2 regions of the Hominimerdicola aceti genome follow, and region 1 is predicted to be linked to the other one. Evidence: a T-box and tRNA genes for the amino acid it is inferred to sense, from the RefSeq annotation. Region 1 holds a T-box; the other holds one or more tRNA genes.

Region 1 (3,418 bases):
TGTCTTCATCATTAGGTACGCCGTAGCTCCTCACTCTCAGCTTTTCCTTGTAAACAGGCTTTTCAATGGAGTTTCTCACAAGCTGATGACTTGGTGTGTCATAATATATGTTGCAGATAGTGCTTTTGTAATATCTGTCTTTGACAAAATGCCCATCGAGCTTTTTTATAAGCTTTTCATAAGTCGGTTCATCAACGATATATTTTTTCTCTATCCGTCTGAACACTTCCTGATTGCCATTCATATCCACGCCTCTTTTCGTGTTTTTTTCGTATGCTTCGTGTAAACTTTCCTTTGATTAAAAGTATATATGAATAACTTTAAATATAGCTAAACCTTATATGTATTTTGTGTGAATGTTTATGAATATTGCAAAAAGCCTTATATATATACAAAAAACGGGTGAACTTCTGTCCACCCGTGGAAATTATTTTGTACTATATTATTCCGCAATAGCCTTGTGGAAAACCTTCTTGCCCTTCTTGATAACAACAGGCTCAGAGAGATCAACAAGACCCTTAGGGTCAGTGAATTTCTCGCCATTCACCGCAATGCCGTTCTGAGTAACAAGACGTCTAGCCTCGCCATTTGAAGGACAAAGTCCGCACTTAACAAGAAGCGTAAGAATACCTATCTTGCCGTCAGTAAGATCAGCCGCCGCAATAGTCGTGCTAGGCATATCGTCGCTGTTTCCGCCGCCTGCAAAAATAGCCTTTGCCGCAGCGTCAGCCTTGTCAGCCTCTTCTTTGCCGTGAACAAGCTTTGTCAGCTCGTAAGCCAAAAGCTCCTTAGCCTTGTTGTATTCGGCACCCTCCATGTGTTTCTCCATTTCCTCTATCTCCTCGATAGGAACGAATGTGAGCATCTTCAGGCACTTGATAACATCAGCGTCACCAACGTTTCTCCAATACTGATAGAACTCGTATGGAGAAGTCTTTTCAGGGTCGAGCCATACAGCACCCTTTTCTGTCTTGCCCATTTTCTTGCCCTCAGAGTTGAGCAGGAGAGTGATAGTCATTGCATAAGCGTCCTTGCCAAGTTTCTTTCTGATAAGCTCAGTGCCGCCCAGCATATTAGCCCACTGATCGTCACCGCCGAACTGCATATTACAGCCGTAATCCTGGAAAAGTCTGTAGAAGTCGTATGACTGCATTATCATGTAGTTAAATTCAAGGAAAGTAAGACCCCTTTCCATTCTCTGCTTGTAGCACTCGAATGTAAGCATCTTGTTTACAGAGAAGCAAGCACCAACGTCACGAAGTACATCAACATAATTAAGGTCGAGAAGCCAATCGCCATTGTTTACGATAATAGCCTTGTCATCAGAAAAATCAATGAAGTGTGACATCTGCTTTTTGAAACATTCAACATTGTGGTTGATAGTTTCCTTTGTCATCATTTTTCTCATATCAGTCTTGCCTGACGGGTCGCCTATCATAGCCGTACCGCCTCCGATAAGAACGATAGGCTTGTTGCCTGCCATTTGCAAACGCTTCATAAGGCAAAGTGCCATAAAGTGACCAACGTGGAGTGAATCAGCAGTTGGGTCAAAACCAATGTAGAAAGTCGCTTTACCTGCGTTGATAAGCTCCTTTATCTCCTCCTCATCAGTAAGCTGAGCAAGAAGACCTCTTCTTTTCAGTTCTTCAAATACTGTCATTTTTCATACCTCCGTATTATTTTTTTGCGGTACATAAATAAAAAATCCCCTGACAGAATATCTGTCAGAGGACGAATTATCGTGGTACCACCTCAGTTTATCGGGAAACTCCCGACCTTACAGGCTCAGCAGAAAGCGAAGCCACAGCACTGTAACGTGTGCAAACCGTTTCGCCTTACGCAAAAGCTTTCTCAGCGAACAGCTCAGGAATGTATTCACACTTTGTAGAAATGCTTTCTCTCACCGACCGAAAGCTCTCTGAAATTTCGCAAAAGGCTACTTATTTCCGTCATAGCATTTAAACCTATTGATATGACTATAGCACACTTTCACCCTTTTGTCAACCCCCTTTTTTAGGAGTGAGGAATGAGGAGTGAGAAATGAGGAATGAAGGTATCGCCTGCGGCGATGATTATTGTAGGGGACGACGCCCTCGGCGTCCCGCTCGGAGGTGCGAGGCTTGAATCATCACAAACTATGCCGGTGTATAAAGACGTGCAAATTTTTTGCCCCTGCATTATCCCCCACTTTTTTAAAGAATTAACTTATTCGTCTACAAATGTACAAAAACATATGATATAATAAAATTTATATGATTTTATTTAGTTGGGAGAAAGAAAAATGCTGAAGCTTTTTAGGTATCTGAAAAACTATAAAAAAGAAAGCATAATCGGTCCGCTGTTTAAGCTTATCGAAGCCTGCTTCGAGCTTGCAGTGCCACTTGTTATGGCTAATATCATCGACGTGGGTATAAAAAATCAAGATAAACCCTATATCTATAAAATGGGTGGCGTGCTTGTTCTCCTCGCCTTCTGTGGTCTGGCTTGTGCGCTGACTGCTCAGTATTTCGCCGCAAAAGCGTCCCTAGGCTTTGGAACAGCCCTCCGACGTGACCTCTTCAAGCATATCAATTCACTGTCCTATGCGGAGATAGACAGCGTTGGAAGCCATACCCTCGTCACACGAATGACAGCGGATATCAATACCGCTCAGCAGGGCGTGAATATCCTCCTTCGTCTGTTTCTTCGTTCGCCTTTTATCGTTTTAGGCTCAATCATAATGGCATTCTCTATCTCAGTGAAGCTTACCCTTATCTTCCTGATAATCGCACCTTGCCTTGCCTATGTTATCTACCTTATAATGCACATCACTATCCCGCAGTATAAGAATATCCAGAAAAAGCTGGATAAAACTAACCTTATGACAAGCGAAACTCTCACAGGTGCAAGAGTTATCAGAGCATTTTCCCGTCAGAAAGACGAGGAAAAAGAGTTCGCTGATAATACCGAAGAGCTCAAACGTCAGCAGATTATCGCAGGAAGAATTTCCGCCCTTATGAACCCTGCCACCTATGTTATCGTAAACTTCGCTATCATCGCTATCATTTGGTTTGGCGGCAAAACAGTTTATTCAGGCTCTATCTCACAGGGCGAAGTGATAGCCCTTGTAAACTATATGAACCAGATACTCTTGGCACTCCTTGCTATGGCGATACTCGTTACAAATATCACCAAAATGCAGGCTTCCGCTATTAGAATAAACGACGTTTTCGCTGTGGAGCCAAGTGTATCCGATAAGGATAATAAGCCTGTCGCAACTGACGGTAATGCCCCATGCGTAGAGTTTAGGAACTGTTTCTTCTCGTACGCATCAGCAGAAGCCGACTCCCTTTCGGGTATAAGCTTCAAAGCCATGAAAGGCGAAACTATCGGTATAATCGGTGGTACAGGCTCGGGTAAAACCTCTCTTATCAACCTT
Region 2 (3,418 bases), on a different contig from region 1:
GCCTCCTTTGTCAAATCCCCAAAAGTCTTTTCACTTCCGCAATGGTTATCTCGTAAGCCGTAGGAAAGGAGTATTTCACCCCAGCCAGTTCCATGGCCTCACGCTGTTTGTCAGTCACAGAGGTGTAAGGATAAATGCCGAACATAAAGGGGAAGAACGAGTATATAAAATCGTGTATATCCCCATCCGTCATGTCAGGGAAGAAGTGCATAAGACATAGCCGTACCTCCTCCAAAGCCTGCCCATACGCCACCTTGAATTCCACCAGCCTCTCCATTCGGCTGTGCTCCTCCATGTCATAGTGGTTCATGGAAAGCAGCTTTAAAAGCGTCCCACGCTGAGAAAGCGAAAAAGCAAGCTTGTGAGCAAACGTCCACTTGTTCATGACATCATTTTCCTCACGTAGTTTTTTCAGTTCCCCCGTCCAAAGTTCATATTCCCTCTGCATAAGAGCGAGAAAGATCTCCTCCTTGGTGTGAAAATAGTTGTATACCGACGTCCTCGTAAAAGACGTTGCGTTACCGATCTCTTTTATGGTAATGTCCCTGAAATTCATTGTCTGATAAAGCTTTTCGCAAGCGTTTATTATCTCGTCCTTTCTGGCATTAGTCAGCTCCTGTGACCCCTTCGGCATTTTTTTACCTCCCACGCTCTATTCTGACACCACGTCAGAATATCCTTTGCACACATTATACCACCATTCTGACATCGTGTCAATAGTCCGACTTGACTTTTCGCCTATCTTTCACCTTTCAAGACCCTGCCAAAGCACATAACAAAAAAGAGCAAGTTCCCCAAGCTTGCTCTTTCCATTTATAAAACCCATATACATAATATCAAATTCCTGATATCCTCAAGATATTTCTGCTCATCTTCCTCAAAAATACCCTTATCCCCCAGGCCGAACACCTTCTGCACAACTTGTCGCGCCGCTGTTTTCATCAAAGCATATGAAAAAGAAAACCTCGTCCGACGAGCCTAAAAACCCCGCTTTCTTTTCCTTTATGGTGTATCCGCACTTGCAGTTTGAGTATATTCCGTCATCAGCCTCGCCAATAACGCAGTCAAAATCCCCGTTCTCGTCAACTATCTCCGCCGAAGTCTTTCCGATAAAGTCCTCAGCGTCATATTTTGACGTGCAACTGGCAAGTGTAAGCGTGAAAATGACAGCCGCAAAAAGTATCAAAACGTGTCTTTTCATAAACTCTACCACCCCATGACATTCTGATTTTTTCGATTATATCATATCGCAGTCATACCTGTCAAGATAAAACAAAAAAAGCCCGCAGAAATCTGCGAGCTTTTTGGTGGGAGAAGGTGGATTCGAACCACCGAAGCTAGAAGCAACAGATTTACAGTCTGCCCCCTTTGGCCACTCGGGAATTCTCCCATATGAATGAAAACAAAATAATGGAGCTGGTGGACGGACTCGAACCCCCGACCTGCTGATTACAAATCAGCTGCTCTACCAACTGAGCTACACCAGCTTGTATTGCTTGATCTGTCGAACTGACGATATCTATTATATCATATCTCCAAACACTTGTCAAGCACTTTTTATTTTGTTTTCATTTTTTTAATAAAGTGGTCGAGGCGACAGGACTTGAACCTGCGGCATCTTGGTCCCAAACCAAGCACTCTACCAAACTGAGTTACGCCTCGTAGTTGACGTTGCACACGGTGGGGAAAAGTCTCCAGCCACGGAAAAGTTCCAAGCTTTGTGTGCCTTGAGCTTCATAGATGTTTCTGTGAAGCATTTGTCTGCGTCATCAGACAGCTTAATTATTATACTCCCCAATGCCCGTTTTGTCAATAGGTTTTTTATCACTTTGTATACTTGCACAATTATGCCCTGCTTAAAAGCGACACAAATGTCATACTTCAACAAATTATACCGTGATATCATACGAAAACATCAAAAATAATGTCCATAAAAGAGCCTTTTTTAAAAGAATGGTATAATTTGATGATATTTTGGTGAAACCTGTTGATTTTTAAAATGGTTTGTGTTATCATTATATTTAACAGATAATATTCGGGAGGAAAGTAAAAATGAAAACAAAGGAATGTCCTTTTTGCCATAAGGAAATATCCGAAGAAGCAATACTCTGTAAGTATTGCCATAACCTGCTTATAGACGAAAGCACGCCTGTTACGGAAGACAGCAAGCAGGAGGAGCAGAATTTCACCTCTGCTGACGATGCTGACAGAACAAGAGTGTTCACAAAGCAGGAGGCACAGGAGTATGAAGAGAAAACAAGAGCTTTTACCGTGCCTAAACAGCCGGAAGAGCCTACAGAGTTTTTCTCCACACCAATAGCTGATAGCCATGATAATAATGACGGCTGTGAGAATTATCAGGATAATTATGATAATGGCGGCTATTCTGACGATGAAAACGATTATTCCGATGATGATACAGAGGATAACGATGACGCTTCCAGAAAGAAGCTCTTTGCAATTACTGCCACTATCACAGTGGGTATACTTGTGGTGGTCATTCTTGCTATAGTTGCAGGATATAAGATCTTCGGCTTTGGCGGAACAAATAATAAGACCACTACTACAAAGCCAAAAACAACTGTTTCCGCTGATGACGACAGTAAGGGAGGAGTGTTCGTCGATACCGAGAGCAGTGCAGTTTCTACTGACACAAATACCACTACCTCACAGCCGGCTGACGAAAGCTCAACACCAGCCACCGAAACCTCTGCACCTGATACAGAAACAACGACAACTACCACAACAACTGCCTCAGATACAGAAACTACAACAACTACCACAACTAAAGCAGACTCAAAGCCTGACGAAACTACAACAACTACATCAGCCGAGAGCGGAGATTCTGCAAAGGCTGTCGCCGCTATCACAGCTCAGATAGACGGCAAGGTGTCTTCATATGAATACAGAACTGAGGACGCAGGCTTCATGTACTATTACGTCTTTACAGAAGATGGTCACGGCTACAGCGCCGCATATAATAAGGCAGACGGCTCAGTTGTACTTGTACAGAGCTACTGATTTTAAATAGAATATCACCGATTTTACAAAGTGCGTTTTCCTTGTGAGAACGCACTTTTTGTTTATACAAAAGTATTTTACATTGTGCATAGCAGTGTAAAGCCCGTTTTTGTGTGTAAATTCCTTTGCAAACATCTTACAATGACTTTACGTTACTTCGGTTACTGATTTTACAATGCTGATGTATCATAAGTATATCACCTGAATAGAAATAACATGAAGACCTGCACACAGGGTGCAGAGAGAAAAGGTGCAAATCAAAAAGCCCAAAGGGCAAGTATAAGAAAGAGGTTTTATATCATGAAAACAAGAACATCAAAACTGGCAGCGATCTTTACATCAGTTGCACTTGCAGCCACAATGCTCGCAAGCTGCGGAGGAAGCTCAGATAAGATCA

Evidence for each region. A T-box is a leader RNA that pairs with one kind of tRNA and senses whether it is charged. The one in region 1 lies ahead of tyrS (tyrosine--tRNA ligase), so its partner is inferred to be a tRNA-Tyr.
Region 2: it has a tRNA-Tyr gene. The T-box ahead of tyrS (tyrosine--tRNA ligase) is inferred to sense a tRNA for this amino acid. The anticodon was not compared.

The regions. Positions count from the first base shown of each region.
Region 1 is NZ_JAOQJZ010000001.1:158,664-162,081, forward strand. Features, by position in the region: gene OCV57_RS00915 (polyphosphate polymerase domain-containing protein) at 1-244, opposite strand, end outside; gene tyrS (tyrosine--tRNA ligase) at 443-1,660, opposite strand; T-box leader at 1,725-1,962, opposite strand; gene OCV57_RS00925 (ABC transporter ATP-binding protein) at 2,282-3,418, shown strand, end outside.
Region 2 is NZ_JAOQJZ010000008.1:46,289-49,706, forward strand. Features, by position in the region: gene OCV57_RS08750 (TetR/AcrR family transcriptional regulator) at 11-634, opposite strand; gene OCV57_RS08755 (hypothetical protein) at 890-1,201, opposite strand; tRNA gene OCV57_RS08760 (tRNA-Tyr) at 1,306-1,390, opposite strand; tRNA gene OCV57_RS08765 (tRNA-Thr) at 1,412-1,487, opposite strand; tRNA gene OCV57_RS08770 (tRNA-Pro) at 1,586-1,662, opposite strand; gene OCV57_RS08775 (hypothetical protein) at 2,053-3,021, shown strand; gene OCV57_RS08780 (substrate-binding domain-containing protein) at 3,322-3,418, shown strand, end outside.